Regions from separate parts of the Nocardioides korecus genome, predicted to be linked through region 2. Evidence: predicted binding sites of a transcription regulator. Region 2 holds the regulator's gene; the other holds the start of a gene.
The links. The regulator LexA, encoded in region 2, represses DNA repair genes until DNA is damaged. The targets are predictions, from matches to a motif close to TCGAACANNTGTTCGA.

Region 1 (6,949 bases), on a different contig from region 2:
GGATCATCTTGTAGGCCGAGCCGTTGCCGATGCCCGTGGCGGCGAAGACCAGCAGGAAGAACCCGAGGAACACCGGGAACAGGTGCTGGTTGGCCGAGGCGATCGCGGGGTCGGCGGTCGGGTTGGGCCTCAGCTGCACCAGCGTGGCCAGCACGCCGAGGGTGAACACGATCATCCCGGTGAAGGCGGCCAGGGTGACCTTGGCGCCGCCGAACCGGTCGGCCAGCCAGCCGCCCAGCGGTCGCGTGGCCGACCCGACCCCGGCGCCGAGGAAGGCGTAGTAGGCGAAGTAGATGCCGGTGCCGAGCGGTGCGGGCTCGGGCACCCAGAAGTTCAGCTTGATCAGCAGCGGCATGGCGGCGGAGTAGCCGATGAAGGACCCGAACGTGCCGATGTAGAGGAAGGCCATCACCCAGGTGTGCTTCTCGCGCACGACCCGCAGCTGCTCGCGGGGCCTGGACCGTGCGGTGCCCAGGTTGTCCATGAAGAAGTACGCCGCGGCGGTCGCGGCGATGGCCAGGCCGGCGTACAGCCACCCGGCGCGCTCGAGGTGGAGGCCGCCGCTGCTGGCCCGGACCAGCCCGAAGATCCCGGCGCCGCCGACCACGACCGGCAGGAACAGCTGGATCAGCGAGACGCCCAGGTTGCCGCCGGCGGCGTTGAGGCCCAGCGCGGCCCCCTTCTTGGCGGCCGGGTAGAAGAAGTTGATGTTGGCCATCGAGCTGGCGAAGTTGCCGCCGCCGAAGCCGGCGGTGGCCGCGATCAGCCAGAACGCCCAGTACGGCGTCGCGGGGTTGCTCACCGCGACGGCGAAGCCGACGGTCGGGACCAGGAGCAGGCCCGCGCTGACCATCGTCCAGTTGCGGCCGCCGAACACCGGCACGGCGAACGTGTAGGGCAGGCGCAGGAGCGAGCCGACCAGGTTCGGCAGCGCGATCAGGAAGAACAGCTGCTGGGGGGTGAAGGCGAAGCCCTGGGCGACCAGGAACGCCGAGCTCACGCTCCAGATCAGCCAGACCGAGAAGCCGAGGTGCTCGGCGAAGATCGACCAGAGCAGGTTGCGACGGGCGACCTGCCGGCCCCCGCCCTCCCAGAAGTCGGGGTCCTCGGGGCGCCAGTCGTCGATCCAGCGCCCGGTGCGGCGCTCGTGCGGGGGGACCGGTGGGGCATGGGAGGTGGCGGTGGTGGGCTGCGGCGCCGCGGTGAGGTCGGGCTGCGTGTGCGTCGTGGCCATGGAGGAGCTCCTCGGAGGGGGTCGGGTGCCCTGACCCTCCGGTGCCTAGGTTTCGCGGTGGTCACTCCCAGCGCGACCGCCACGTCAACTTGTCCTCACGACCTCACGCCCCTCACGACCTCACGCGCGCCGACTGGGGCATCCGCACACGCCCTCGCTCGCCGACAGGGGCATCCGCGCACGCCCAGGAACGCCGACCGGGGCATCCGTACACGCCCAGGAACGCCGACCGGGGGATCCGGGGACCACGGATCCCCCGGTGAGCGGCGTACGCCGTGCCCGGATCCCCCGGTCGACGGGGTCAGGCGACCTTGCGCGCCGTGCCCGCTCCGAGGGCGTCGCCGGCCTCGCGGGCCGCCGAGAGCGACTTCTCGTGGATCTCCCGCGCGAGGTCGGTGAACTCGTCGAGCGCCGGGTTGACCCCGACCAGGGTGAACTCGCGCTCGACCACGGTCAGGTCGGCGCCCCACACGTCGGCCAGGATGCGGCGCAGGTAGTCGGTGGAGTGGTCCCAGCCCTCGCGCGGCGTGCCGGCGGCGTACGAGCCCCCGCGGACGGTGGCCAGCACGACGGGCTTGCCCGCGAGCAGGGCCGCGCCCGGGCCGGAGCCGGCGATGACCAGGTCGATCCAGGCCTTGACGTGCTGGGAGACCCCGAAGTTGTAGAGCGGGACGGCGAGCAGGACGGCGTCGGCCGACGCGAGCTCCTCGACGAGCTCGGCCGCGAGGGCGAGGGCGCGCTGCTGGTCCTCCGTGCGCTGGTCCTCGGGGGTGAAGCCGCCGGAGACCGCGTCGGCCCACGCCTGCGCGGGCAGCGGCTGGGAGCCGACGTGACGACGGATGACCTCGTCGTCGGGGTGCGCGGCGGACCACTGCTGCTCGACGATGTCGGCGATCTCGCGGCTGGACGACGTGGCGGGCATGATGCTCGCGTCGAGGCGGAAGAGGGTCATGGGGGCTGCTCCTTCGAAGGACGATGTGGCTTTCAAAACAGAAGCAACTACCGTCCTCGCGGATCTGTTCCCGACCCGGTGGTCCTCTAGGCTGCCTGCGTGACGGAGGACGCGGTCGAGCAGCACGTCGCGCCGCAGTGCGACGCCGCGCTCACCCACGCCTTCGCCCTGCTGGGCAAGCGCTGGAACGGCGTGCTCCTGGGCGCGCTGATGGACGGCGCCGCCGGCTTCGTGGAGGTACGCCGTGCGACCGGGATCAGCGACTCGGTGCTGGCCGACCGCCTCGCCGAGCTGACCGCCGCCGGCCTGGTCGTCCGCGAGGTCGACGAGGGCCCGCCCGTGGCCGTGCGCTACCGATTGGCCCCGGCCGGCGAGGCGCTGGTGCCGGTGCTGCACGACCTGACCAGCTGGGCGCGGGAGAACCTCGACGGCCGCTCGGGCTAGAACACGTGGCGCGGTCGGAACTGCACGCTGATGCGGGGGCCGACCGGGCGCGAGGTCTTGGGCACGGCGTGCTCCCAGGTGCGCTGGCACGAGCCGCCCATCACGATCAGGTCGCCGTGGCCGAGCGCGTGGGTCAGCGCGAGCTGCCCGCCGACCGGGCGCAGCTGGAGCTTGCGCGGCGAGCCGAACGACACGATCGCGACCATCGTGTCGCTCGTGCGGCCCCGACCGATGGTGTCGCCGTGCCAGGCCACCGAGTCGCGGCCGTCGCGGTAGTAGCAGCACCCCGCGGTCACGAAGGGCTCCCCGAGCTCGGGGGCGTAGTGCGCGCTCAGGGCCTCGCGGGCCTCGAGCAGCACGGGGTGGGGGAGCGGCTCGCCGATGCCGTAGGTGTGCAGGAGTCGCGGCACGTCGACCACGCCGTCGTACATCGTCCGTCGCTCGGCCCGCCACGGCACCTGCTCGACGAGGTCGGCGAAGACCTGGTCGGCACCCTCGAGCCAGCCCGGCAGCACGTCGACCCAGGCGCCCCGGTCGAGCTGGGTGCGGCGCACGCGCCCGGCCAGCGGTCCGACGCCGGTCGTCGGTCCGTCGAGCAGGGAGGCCTGGAAGTCCAGGGACATGCGACCCAGGGTAGCAGCCGTTCGAACACCTGTGCGAGAGGAACGTGGTCCGAGTGCGTCGCGTGTCGCCGCGGTTCCGGGGCCGCACTGGCAGGATCACCGCGTGGCGACGACAGAGCAGGGCGACGGTCGCGGGGACGTCCGCGGCGTGGTGCTGGCGGCCGGGGCCGGGCGGCGGATGGGGCGCCCCAAGATCCTGGTCGAGGACTGGTTGGAGCGGGCCGTGCGCGCCCTCGCCGCCAACGGCCTGCCGGTCACGGTGGTGATCGGGGCGGGGCCCGAGCAGGCGCAGGAGCGGGTGCAGGCGGTGGTCGGCGTGCTCGGGGTGCCGCTGGAGACGGTCGAGGCCGACGACTGGGACGAGGGCATGGGTGCCTCGCTGCGGGCGGCGCTCGCCACCACCGCGGAGGTCGCGGCCCTGGTCACCCTGGTCGACCTGCCCGACGTCGACGAGGCGGTCGTGGCGCGGCTGCTGGAGCGACCGGTCGACGCGGGCACGCTGCGCCGGGCGGCGTACGCCGGGAAGCCGGGGCACCCGGTCCTCCTCGGGCGCGACCACCACGCCGGCGTGGCCGCCTCGGCGCGGGGCGACCAGGGGGCACGGGCCTACCTGCAGGAGCACGCGGTCGAGCTGGTGGAGTGCGGGGACCTCGCGACCGGCGAGGACGTCGACTCGCTCAGCGAGCCCGCCGGATCCTGATCGCGCCCTTGGCGGTCGAGGGGTCCACGACCTGGCCCTTCTGGGTGATCTCGACCTCGCCGGCGGCGACCAGCCGGCGGGCGGCCCGCCTGGCCGGCTCCATCAGGTCGCGCCAGGAGTCCTCGGTGCCCACCGCGCGGGCCGCGTCGGACGGGCAGATCGTGGCGCTGGCGGCCCGCGTCGTGAGCAGCTCCAGGATGGTGCTCTCGAGCCGCTCGTCCTCGGCGGTCACGCCGTGGCGCCGGCAGGCCGTCGAGCAGTAGCGCACCTGGTCCCAGTCGCGCTCCCACTTCTTGCGCCACTCGATCCGGCGACCGCACGACGCGCAGGTCTTGTCCTCGTGGTCGCCCGCCGCGCCGCTGCCGTCGTCGTCCCGGGTGCGCGATCGGTGGGCCACGCGCCCCAGTCTGCCCACCCCCTGGTCGCCGAGGGGGCTCATCTGGCGCCCGAGGGGGCTCGTGTGGCGCCCGAGGGGGCTCGTCCGGCGCCCGAGGGGGCTGGTGTGGCGCCCGAGGGGGCTGGTGTGGCGCCCGAGGGGGCTGGTGTGGCGCCCGAGGGGGCTCGTGCGGCGCCCGAGGGGGCTGGTGTGGTGCCCGAGGGGGCTGGTGTGGTGCAGCAGACTGCGGTGGTGGGCGAGCAGCGACAGGTCGGCGTACGGCTGCAGCCGCTGGCCCGGGCCAAGGCCGCCTCGCTCGGGGAGGTCGGCGCCGCGTGGGTCGACGGGCTCCCCGCGGTGATGGACGAGCTGGCCGAGCGGTGGTCCCTGACGTGGGGGTCCGCGCTGCCCGGCGGGAGCGCGTCGTACGTCGTGGCCGCGACCACCGCCGAGGGCGAGCAGCGGGTGGTCAAGCTGGTGATGCCGGGGCCCGAGCGTGCGGACGAGGCGAGGGTGCTGCGGGCTGCCGGGGGGCGCGGCTACGTGCTGGTGCACGACGACGCCCCCGAGCACGCCGCCCTCCTGCTGGAGCGCCTCGGACCGTCCCTCGACCGCCACCCGCCCACCCCCGAGCGCACGCTGGACCTGCTGGTCGACACCCTCGCCGAGGCCTGGACCCTGCCGCTCGCGACCCTCGGCCCGGACGCACCACCGGACAAGGCGACCTCGCTGCACGCGATGGTGCGCGAGCTCGACGACCGGCTGGGCGCCTGCGACCCGCGGGTCCGCCGCCAGGCCCTGGCGTACGCCGAGCGCCGCGCCGCCGCGGGCGACCCCGACGCCGTCGTGGTCCACGGCGACGCCCACGCCTCCAACGGCCTGCGCGTGCTGGCGCCGCGACCGGGGGCGGCCTCGGGCCTGGTGCTCGTCGACCCGGACGGGTTCCGCTGCGACCCGGCGTACGACCTCGGGGTGGTGCTGCGCGACTGGACCGGCCGCCTGGCCGACGGGGGCCGCCGCGTCCTGGAGGAGTACGCCGACCGAGTGGCCGAGCGCTCGGGCGTCGACCGCCAGCGGATCTGGGAGTGGGCGTTCCTGGAGCGGGTCTCGACCGGCCTCTACGTCAGCGGCTTCGGCGGCCACGCGATCGGCGCCCGCTTCCTGGCCAGCGCCGAGCTCCTCCTGGACTGAGGCCGACAGACCAGCCCCCTCGGCGACCACACGAGCCTCCTCGGCAACCAGACGAGCCTCCTCGCCGACCACACGAGCCTCCTCGGCGACCAGACGAGCCTCCTCGGTGACCACACGAGCCCCCTCGGCGGGTTGTGGCCCCTCCCGGCCCCTCTCGGCCCCTGCCAACCGCGCGCCAACCCGACCCTGCGTAACGTCCGTCACATGGAGCTCACCTCACCCCGGGCGGTCGTGGACGCGCTGGGGAGCACCGGCTACCTGGCCGACGACGACCTGGCCACGGTCGTCTTCCTCGCCGACGCGATGCAGCGCCCGCTGCTGCTCGAGGGGGAGCCCGGGACCGGCAAGACCGCCCTGGCCGAGGCGCTCGCCGAGCTGCAGGGCGTGCCGCTGATCCGGCTGCAGTGCTACGAGGGGATCGACGCGACCCAGGCGCTCTACGACTGGGACTTCCCGCGCCAGATCCTGCACCTGCGCACCCTCGAGGCCGCGACCAAGGCCGGCGACCTCGACCCGGCCGAGGCCGAGAAGTCGCTGTTCGACGAGCGCTTCCTGCTCGCCCGGCCCGTCCTGCAGGCGCTGCGCGAGTCGCCGGCGGTCCTCCTGATCGACGAGGTCGACCGGGCCGACGACGAGTTCGAGGCGTTCCTGCTCGAGGTGCTGTCCAGCTGGACGGTGAGCATCCCCGAGCTCGGCACCGTCACCGCGGCCGTGCCGCCCACCGTCGTGCTGACCTCCAACCGCACCCGCGAGCTGCACGACGCCCTGAAGCGGCGCTGCCTCTACCACTGGATCGACCACCCCGGCCTGCAGCGCGAGGTCGAGATCGTGCGCGGCCGCCTCCCCGAGGTGACCCAGCGGCTGGCCGAGCAGGTCGTCTCGGCCGTCCAGCGCCTGCGGCAGGAGCAGCTGCTCAAGCCCCCGGGCGTCGCGGAGACCCTCGACTGGACCCGCGCCCTGCAGCGCCTGGGCGCCGAGGAGCTCGACCTGGAGACGGCGGCCCGCACGCTGGGCACGGTCGTGAAGTACCGCGAGGACACCGACCGCGTGAAGCAGGCTCTCGACCGGATGCTGGCCGGCTGACGATGAGCGCGCCCACGCTCGAGCAGCCCCTCCACGAGGTCGACGAGGTCCTCCTCGGCTTCACCCGCGCCCTGCGCGCGGCCGGGGTCGGGGTCACCGTCGACCGGGCCCACGCGTTCCTGCAGGCCACCGCCCTCGTCGGCGCCGGCGACGCGGCGGCGACGTTCCGGGCGGGCCGGGCCACGCTGTGCTCGGGACCCGAGGACCTCGAGCGCTACTCCCAGGTCTTCGACGCGTGGTTCGGCGCCCGCGAGCGGCTGCCCCGCTCGATGCCCTCGGAGAAGCCGCGCCAGCTGCGCTCGCCGCTGCCCTCGGAGGAGGGCGGGGAGTCCGGCGGGGAGGACAC
Region 2 (9,122 bases):
AGCTGCCGGAGCTCTCGCGCCAGTTCGTGGGGGACCCCCACACCAACCTCTTCGGCACGCTGAGCCTGTGGCAGGGCCTCGACGTCCCCGGCGACACCTGCCAGCTGGTGCTGATCGACCGGATCCCGTTCCCGCGGCCCGACGACCCCCTGATGTCGGCGCGCCAGAAGGCCGCCGACCAGGCGGGGCGCAACGGCTTCATGCAGGTCGCCGCCTCGCACGCCGCGCTGCTGATGGCCCAGGGCGCCGGCCGCCTGATCCGCACCACCGCCGACCGCGGCGTCGTGGCCGTCCTCGACCCCCGCCTGGTCACCGCGCGGTACGGCGGCTTCCTGCGCGCCAGCCTCCCCCCGATGTGGACCACCGAGGACCCCGCCGTCGTCCGCAAGGCCCTCGCCCGCCTCGCCTCCGACGCCCGCTAGGTCCTGACGGGGGCGGGGGTCCTCGAGCGCCGTTGCCACACAAATGTGTAGCAACGGCGTCGTCAGCGGGTCGACGAGCTGCAGTTGCTACACAAATGTGTGGGCATGACGCCGAGGTCACCCTCGAAGAGCCACCCAGCCCGCCCCGGTCTGCGACTCAGCGAGCAGTCACGATCCGCGAGGCCGACGACCAGGTGGAGGCCCCCACGCTGTTCCACGCCATCACCACGAACTGGTAGCGACCGCGGGGCAGGCGCATCGAGAGGCTGCGGGCCGTGGGAGCGGAGTAGGACGAGGCGTAGTACGTCGCGACGGTGCGGTTGCGCGAGTCGAGCTTGCGCGCGGCGACGCGGTAGCGGGTGATGGGGGCGCCGCCCAGGGTCAGCGGCGGGGTCCAGCGAGCGGTCGCGGTGACCGAGCCGCCGTACGAGCCCGAGGAGGCCGAGCCGATCCGCGGGGCGCCGGGGCGCGAGAGCGCCGGGATGGTGACGGGCGGGGTGGTCGGGGAGGCGCTCACGGTGACCGTCGGGGGGTGCTCCGGTGCGGTGACCGGTGCCGTCGAGGGGGAGCCGGTGGGCGAGGGCGTCGGGGTGGGGGTGATCGAGGGGGCCGGCGTCGTGGGGGAGGCGGTGGCCGCGCTGCAGCCCGAGGCGGCCAGGGTGTACTGCCCGAGGCTGGCGTAGTCGGAGTAACCCGTCTTCGTCGGGTCGCCGGCGCCCACGCCGTCGACGGTCAGGTAGTAGCGCCCCGCCCCCAGCGTCGTGGAGATCGCGGCGTTCATGCCGGTCGACTGGGGCCACGACCCGCCGGTGTTGCCGCTGGCGGGGTTGTTGAAGGCGACCTGCGCGCCGGTGGAGTCGCGCAGCGACAGGGAGAGGTCGAGGGCCGTCTGCGCGCCGATCCCGGAGGCGCTGGCGGTGAAGGTGCCCGTGCAGGCACGGTCCACGGCGAAGACGTCGACGTCGGTGCGCGTCGAGATGATCCCGGTCGCGGCGTACGACGTCGCGGCGCCGAGCTGGTCGGCGGTGGCGGTCGTGTCGCCGTGGTCGTCGGCCTTGAGGGGAGCGCCGTTGGCGGCGATCACGGCCAGGTCGTCCTGGGTCTCGTTCGCGTCGGCGTACTCGCCCTTGCTCCACTGGCTCAACGCCCGGTTGGTGGCGAAGCCCATGATCGGACCCCAGGCGGCGGTCCCGGCGTAGTAGCTGCCCGCGCCGGCGGTCTTGGTGCCGTCGTGGCTCAGCCCCAGGGTGTGGCCGGCCTCGTGGGCGGCGCCCTGTGCGGCGATCGTGGCGTTGGTGGTGGCGTCGGCGAAGACCCAGGCGGGCTGGTAGACGCCGGCCGAGTCGACCAGGTCGAAGGTGCCGACCATGGCCAGGCCGAGGCAGTTGACGCCGTTGCAGAGCTTGGACTTGGTGGCGGAGTTCATCGTGAACACGACGTGGGTGCCGTACGCCGTGTCGGTGTCGCTCGAGCGCGTGTAGCCGGCGACACCGGGGTCCTCGGTGGTGACGTCGATGTCGAAGGGCGCGTAGTCCTCCGAGACCTGGCGCCAGACCTCCTGGATCCAGGCGTCCTGGGCCTCGGTGAAGGTGCTGCCGCCGCCGTTGACGCCGGCCACGGAGCCGGCGGCGAGACCGTTGTAGTTCCAGCCGGTGCCGCTGACGTAGGCCCCGTCCATGTCGAGGAAGATCTTGTGCGTCGAGCCCGGGTTGCTGTGCAGCTTGAAGGTCTGGTCGGCCGGCAGGGCCAGTCGAGCCGTCGTGCTCGGGCCGGACGTCGTGGCCGCGCCCGCCTCGACGCGGTGGGCGGCGGGGTCGAGGTAGAACAGGCTGCCGTTGCGACCCACCCAGGCGGTGGAGTCGGTGGTCAGCAGCTGGCGCAGGCGACCGGCGCTGACGCCGCTGCGACGGGCGGCCTCGTGGATCCGGCCCCCCAGGGCGTCGACCGCGGCCTGTCCGTGGGTCGGCCGGGCAAGCAGGTTGCTGGTGGCGACCACGTGGACCGGCGAGCCGTGACGCAGCGGCTTGGTCGGCACGGACGTCGACCCGGCGGTGGCGGCCGGCTTCGGCAGCGCGGGGGCGCCGGTCGGGGCCGACGTCCCGCGCCTGCTCCCGATCGACGAGGTGCGCACCGTGACGGGCGGCGCCGCGACAGCCTGGACACCGGCCTGCTCCCGGGTGGCGCCGGGGCCGGGCGCCGCTTCCGCGCCGCCGTGGACGACGGTCACAACGGCACCGGACGCCACGAGGGCGCCGGTCACGAGAGCCAGGGCAGAGGTCGTACGTCGGGTCACCCCGTGATCATGCGCCGCAAAACCGTCCTAGTCACCCAAAACGGACAAAGCAGTCACACAATCTCGGGATCACATCCTCCGCAGGACGGCGGTGACCTTGCCCAGGATGGTGGCGTAGGTGCCGTCGATGGGGTCGTAGGCGTCGTTGTGGGGCATCAGCCACACCTTCCCGTCCTTGCGCTGGAAGGTCTTGACCGTGGCCTCGCCGTCCAGCAGGGCGGCCACGACGTCGCCGTTCTCGGCGGTCTGTTCCTTGCGGACGACCACGTAGTCGCCGTTGCAGATCGCCGCGTCGATCATGGAATCGCCGGCGACCTCCAGCATGAACAGGGTGCCGTCGCCGACCAGGGACTTCGGCAGCGGGAAGATCTCCTCCACCCGCTCCTCGGCCAGGATCGGCCCACCGGCGGCGATCCGCCCGACCATGGGCACCATCGTGGCGGTCGGCATGGCGTCGCCGGACCCGGTGGGGTCGTAGCCGGCCTCGTCGGCCTCGCTGATGGCACGACGGGCGGCCATCAGCTCGGGGATGAAGACCTCGAGGGCGCGCGGCCGGTTGGGGTCGCGCTTGATGAAGCCCTTCTGCTCGAGCACGCGCAGCTGGTGGGCCACGCTCGAGGAGCTGGTCAGGCCGACCAGCTCGCCGATCTCGCGGATGCTGGGCGGGTAGCCGCGCTTCTCGATGCTCTCGCGCAGCACGTTGAGGATGCGCTGCTGACGTGGGGTCAGTCCCGTGCTGTCGGGGGCCGCGTCCGGGAGCTCCGTGACGCGACCCGCGGTGCTCTTGCCGTTCGAGGATTCGCGAGTCGCCATGGAAGGGAACCTAGTCCAGTCACACGGGTCACTTCAAACACATGTTCGAACGGCGTGTCGCGCTCAGCGCCGAGCCCGTCCGAACATTTGTTCGACGAAATGCTTGATTCCGTTCGAACACGTGCTCTAACGTCGCTCATGTGTTCGATCGAATGTCTGTTCGGACGTCACCGATCCAAGGTCCAGCCCGTCCGGGCGGAAGGTCTTGTCGGTGGTCGCCGATAGACATCGGAGCACACACCAAGCAGGGGTCGCTTCCCTCGTCCGCTCCACCCGGAGCGGGCACTTCCCCGAAAGAGGTTGACCGATGAGCACGCTGAACATCACCCCCCACGTCCACGACGACTCCGCGTTCGAGGCCCTGGTCCGCTCGGCGGGCCCGGTCCTGGACGCCACCGACGTCGAGTTCGCCACGGTCTTCGACCTCGACTACGGCGACCGTCGGCTCGCCCTGGTCGTGCCGCAGCAGCGCACCGCCGGCCCCCGGCGGGCCACCGCGCGACGGGCCGCCCCGGCCCCGGCCCGCAGCCGGGTGCGGTTGACCCGGCGCGGTCGGCTGACCGCGCTCGCGGTGTTCCTGGGTGCGGCCCTCACCGTCCTGCTGACCCTCGGCGGGTTCTCCGCGGTCGCGACCCGCGACGCCGGCACGCCGCCCCCGGTGCGCGTGGTGACGGTCCACGCGGGCGACACGCTCTACGGGATCGCCGCAGACGTCGCCGCCCCGGGTCACATCCGCGAGACGGTGCACCAGATCCAGGAGCTGAACTCGCTCCCGTCGTCCTCGCTCAGCGAGGGCCAGAAGCTCGCCGTTCCCCTCGGCTGAGGCATCACACTGCTCGCGCCACCGACCTCCTCGACCCGGGTCGGTGGCGCAGGGGAAGACGTGGGGCGGGACCGCATCACACCGGTTCCGCCCCACGGTCACGTCCAGCCGGTCGAGACGGCGATCACTCAGGCGCGGAGCCGTGCGTCCGTCGTCGAGACCACGCTCGGTGTGCCGGCGGCACCGGCTCCGAGACGGATCAGCAGCTGAGCCGTCGTGTAGGTCCCCATCACCAGGCGCTCCCACGGGTCGGGTCGTGGGCTGGGTGCCGGCACCCCGGTGGCGGGTGAGGTGAGCTCCGCCGCCGGCCCCGGTGCGGGGGGCAGCGCTGGCGGCGGTGCGAAGGTCCTCCACGCCAGCACGGTGTCGGAGACCAGGAACAGGACGGCCCCCGCCCCGACGAGGACGCGAGCGCGGGTCGGCAGCTCCCGGTCGAGGTGGAGCGCGGCGCTGGTCATGGTGGCCAGCGCGCCGGCGTACGCCAGGACGGCGAGGGCGAGGACCCGGTCGTGCCGCCCGGCCAGGACGGCGATCACCGGCGTGGTGGTCGCCGCGGTCGCCAGCACGACGCGCGGACCCAGTGCGTCGAGCAGGGGCTCGCGTCGACGGTGCCTCCAGAACCCCGACAGGTACGCCGCGTGGCCCACGGCGAAGCTGCCCGCCCCGGTCAGGAAGGCTCCGGTGCCCTCACGCAGCAGGGCGACGTCGCCACCCCACCCGGCCACCTCGGCGACGAGGGTGGAGGACCGCACTGGCGAGGTGGCGGCGCCCGGGGCGAGGAGCAACGAGCCCGCGAGCGTGGGCATCAGAGCGGGCTTGGTGATCACCCGGGCCCGGTGCGCCCACGCCTCAGGGCGTCCGGCCAGCCAGGTGTCGGTGGCCGCGAGCACCGCGTACCCCGCGGTGAGTCGACGGGAGGTTGTCCCGGCGTCACCGGTGGTCCGAGGCAGGTGAGGACGTCGGCGCAGCAGCATGGGGTGACGCTAGCGGTGTCTCGGTCCCGAGGTGGCTCGAGCAGTGCCTCAGTGGCCCTCGCCGGACAGGGCCGGGCTGGCCTCGGCCACGCGCAGCGGGGTCGCGGGGCCCGTGGTGGTGACGGTCCCGGTGACCGGCCGCAGCGGGCCGCCGTTGAGCGACCACTGCGCCGTCCAGGTGACCACCACGCGGTGCTCCACCGTCGTGTGGGCGTGCTGGTAGCGGTGCACGACCTCCTTGCTCGGGTACGCCGCCCCCGGGGTCGTCGTCGTGCTGCTGGTCCCGTCCCCGTGCACCCAGGTGAAGCGGGCCGGCCGGATGGCGAGCCGCACCTGCTGCCCCAGCAGCGTGACGTTCCGCGTCAGGGGCTGCGCCTGGGTGTGGAAGATCGTGTCGAAGTTGATGAGCGTCTTCCCCGCCGGCTGGCTGATCGACCTCAGCCCCGGCACCGGGATGCGCCGGAACGCCGTCAGCACCATCGCGTCCGTGACCTGGGGCGGCGGGGGAGCAGCCAGCGCTGCGGGGAGAGCCGGTGGTCCGGCCCCGCCGGTGCAGGTGAGCCCCAGCGGCTGCTCTGCCGCAGTCGTAATTCGCCACAGTCGGTACATGGTCTGACCCGGCCCGCAGATGTTGCCGGGGCAGACCGACGCACCTGTGGCGGGGTTGCCAATCCCGCCGCCGCAGGGCGTTCGATAGGCGTACCGGACCGTCGGCGCGCTTCGTCGCGCCGGCTCAGTTGTTGATGCTCTGGACACGCTGCTTGGGGCGACTGCACGCGGGGCCTTTATCGCCTGTCCCTTCTTGGCGCGTGAAAGCAAAACGCTGAAGTAGTCCTTTGCGTCGTTAGGGCTCACACCGTTTCCGGAGTCCGCCAGGGCGACAGTTGGAAGTGTCAACGCAAGCAGGAATGCGCAGGCGATGAGTCCGATGTGCCTCATGCCTTGGGATCCAGTTCAGAAACACGCCATGCACCCGCGCGTCGCTCAAGAACAAAGGCACGAAGTTGCCCCCGGGATCCTGGGAACGTGCGGGGTGTCGAAGTCTTGGACTCCTTGACCACTTGACGACTGGACCGGATGGCTAGGTCCAAGAAGAAGTGGCCCTGGGTGAATCCATAGGTCTTGGAGCCAACGACGGTCCATTCTCCCCCTCGGATACTGCCTCCGTTGACGTAAACCTTGGCGATCCCCGACGTTAGCGCTTGGCACCCCGCGCACGAACCCAGAGCAAGGGCTCGCAACTCGCCTACGTCACCCGTCAATGCGGCGTAGTTCAATTGCGACACGTAGTGCTTCGCGAATGCAACCGCGCCGGCCTTCGTTTTCTCCCTGGCCGCAGCGGGGAGCGCCGGGGGCGTCGGGGCGGAGGACGCGGAGGCCGTGGGGCTGGGCGAGGTCTTCGGTGGGGGAGCTGGGGTGGGGTTGCCGCCGCACCCGGAGGACAGCACGAGGCAGCCGGTGAGGGCGGTGGTGGCGAGTGCGCGGGTGAGCGGGCGCATCGATCACTCCTTGAGTCGATCCCGAGACATCGGGGAGTCAACTACCCCGGCTCAGGACTCGCTACACCGACGAGCCGCCCTGTGGACAGACCGTGCGGACCTCGACGTCACCATGGTGGTGCTGCGTCCCAGAGGTCACCAGGAGGCTCAGGAGTAACGGTGCGACTTCTGCGGGTGGCCCGCCGGGCGGGTGCAGGTGCGCCCGTTCATCGAGGCGTGACCGCACAGCGCCTCGGCCGAGGCCGAGGTGGTCGGAGCCCCGGAGGTGTCGGGCGGGGTGTCCCGGCCCGGGGCCGGCGCGCGGTCCGCAGGTGGCGCGACGGGTGGACGCGGGCGTGTGCCCGCCGGGGTCGTCGCAGCCTGGGCAGCTCGCGCCTGCGTGCGGGCCCACTTGGCCTCGCGCATGGCGCGCTGGGCGTCCATCTTGCTCATCGTGCGATCACGAGGTCGGACCCTACGCGGCGGCACCCACACGGGCGCGGCGGCGTACCCCCGGGCGTCAGCGTGCGGCGCGCTTGCCGCCCTTGGGACGTGGGGGTGCGGGAGCAGGCTCGCGGCGACGCACCACGGCCACCAGTCGTACGCCGAGGAGCAGCCCGACGAACAGGGCGGCGGCGGCCCCGGCCGACACGAGCACCACCAGCAGCCAGCCGCCCACCCCTCGGTCGGAGGCCGCACCCACCAGCCGCACGGCCGCGACGACCAGGAGGACCCAGACCACCACCGCGAGGGCCGTGCCGGTCGCGAGGGTGAGCAGTCGGCGTCGGGGCAAGGGGGCGCGGTCCACGGGGTCATTGTGCCGGGGGTCGCGTGGGGGAGCGGCGAGAAGGCTCGCCGGCGCTTCTCCACAGGCCCCGCGGTCGTCCCCAGGGTCTTGTCGGACCTCGGTGGCAGGGTGCCCCGCATGACGAATCCAGACCTCTCCCGGCCCGTGACCTGGGACAACGTCGAGGGTCCGACGCCACCGCCGGATCAATCGCTGGAGTGTGTTGCGCACCACCGCCACCCCGCGTACGGTTACCACTACATCTAGTAGTTACAACGTTGTAGTTATCCACATCTGGTGTCACAGAAATCCCGACTTACCCACAGGGCAGGCGGGTTTTCCCACCGGAATCCACAGGTCGAACCACAGGTTCTACCTCTGGGACGTCCTGCAGACCACCTGCGCCCCGTGAGAGGAGGCCCCGCGATGCACTGCCCGTTCTGCCGCAGCACCGACACCCGGGTCCTCGACTCTCGCGTCACCGACGACGGGTCCGCGATCCGCCGCCGCCGCAGCTGCCCCGCGTGCGAGAAGCGCTTCAGCACCGTCGAGCAGATGCAGCTGATGGTGGTCAAGCGCAGCGGCACCAGCGAGCCCTTCACCCGCGACAAGGCCGTGGCGGGCGTGCGCAAGGCCTGCAAGGGCCGACCGGTCTCCGAGGACGACCTGGCCCGCCTGGGGCAGACCGTGGAGCACGCGTTGCGCGCCGAGGGCTGGGCCGAGGTGCCCGCCCACGAGATCGGCCTGGCCATCCTGCGTCCGCTCCGCACGCTCGACGCGGTCGCCTACCTGCGCTTCGCCAGCGTCTACAAGGCCTTCACCAGCGCGGCCGACTTCGAGACCGAGATCGCGCTGCTCCAGGCCGAGCGTCAGCTCGACGGCGATCCCAGCGAGCACCAACCTCAGCCCACCGGCTGACCCCGATCAGCCCGGTGTGGTCGTGGGGAAGCGACCGCACCGGGCCACCAGCACCACCGAGCAGCACCCAGCACGACCGAGCACCACCGAGGCACCACCAGCAGCACCGACAGACGCACCACGCGAAGCGCCACCACTGAGCAGCACTAGGGAGCAGGGACATGACGGAGACGGTCAGCGGAACGAACGCACGCGGCACCCGCAAGAAGGGTGGGATGAAGGTCGAGCGCACGTTCTCCACCGAGGGTGTGCACCCCTACGACCAGCTCACCTGGGAGCGACGCGACGTCGTCCAGCAGAACTGGAAGACCGGGGCGGTCGTCTTCGAGCAGCGTGGCGTGGAGTACCCCACCACCTGGAGCGTCAACGCCTCGACGATCGTCACCACCAAGTACTTCCGCGGCGCCGTCGGCACCGACGCCCGTGAGTGGAGCCTCAAGCAGCTCATCGACCGGGTCGTGACGCAGTACGTCAAGGGCGGTCAGGAGAACGGCTACTTCGCGACCGAGGCCGACGGCGTCGTGTTCGGCGAGGAGCTCACCTGGCTGCTGGTCAACCAGTACTTCTCCTTCAACTCCCCGGTCTGGTTCAACGTCGGCACCCAGTCGCCGCAG

Region 1: the regulator LexA is predicted to act here: its motif matches at 3,275-3,290, upstream of ACYVDA_RS11730 (alpha-ketoglutarate-dependent dioxygenase AlkB).

Annotation. Positions count from the first base shown of each region.
Region 1 covers NZ_BAAGZO010000005.1:208,937-215,885, forward strand. Annotated here, with positions in the region: gene ACYVDA_RS11715 (MFS transporter) at 1-1,234, opposite strand, end outside; gene ACYVDA_RS11720 (FMN-dependent NADH-azoreductase) at 1,536-2,186, opposite strand; gene ACYVDA_RS11725 (winged helix-turn-helix transcriptional regulator) at 2,286-2,630, shown strand; gene ACYVDA_RS11730 (alpha-ketoglutarate-dependent dioxygenase AlkB) at 2,627-3,253, opposite strand; gene ACYVDA_RS11735 (nucleotidyltransferase family protein) at 3,357-3,953, shown strand; gene ACYVDA_RS11740 (DUF3253 domain-containing protein) at 3,931-4,350, opposite strand; gene ACYVDA_RS11745 (aminoglycoside phosphotransferase family protein) at 4,582-5,520, shown strand; gene ACYVDA_RS11750 (AAA family ATPase) at 5,725-6,603, shown strand; gene ACYVDA_RS11755 (vWA domain-containing protein) at 6,606-6,949, shown strand, end outside.
Region 2 covers NZ_BAAGZO010000002.1:270,317-279,438, forward strand. Annotated here, with positions in the region: gene ACYVDA_RS04560 (ATP-dependent DNA helicase) at 1-422, shown strand, start outside; gene ACYVDA_RS04565 (M12 family metallo-peptidase) at 580-2,682, opposite strand; gene lexA (transcriptional repressor LexA) at 2,785-3,528, opposite strand; gene ACYVDA_RS04575 (LysM peptidoglycan-binding domain-containing protein) at 3,836-4,351, shown strand; gene ACYVDA_RS04580 (lysoplasmalogenase) at 4,480-5,325, opposite strand; gene ACYVDA_RS04585 (hypothetical protein) at 5,374-5,934, opposite strand; gene ACYVDA_RS04590 (DUF6318 family protein) at 6,261-6,824, opposite strand; gene ACYVDA_RS04595 (hypothetical protein) at 6,972-7,256, opposite strand; gene ACYVDA_RS04600 (hypothetical protein) at 7,324-7,611, opposite strand; gene nrdR (transcriptional regulator NrdR) at 8,017-8,508, shown strand; gene ACYVDA_RS04610 (vitamin B12-dependent ribonucleotide reductase) at 8,670-9,122, shown strand, end outside.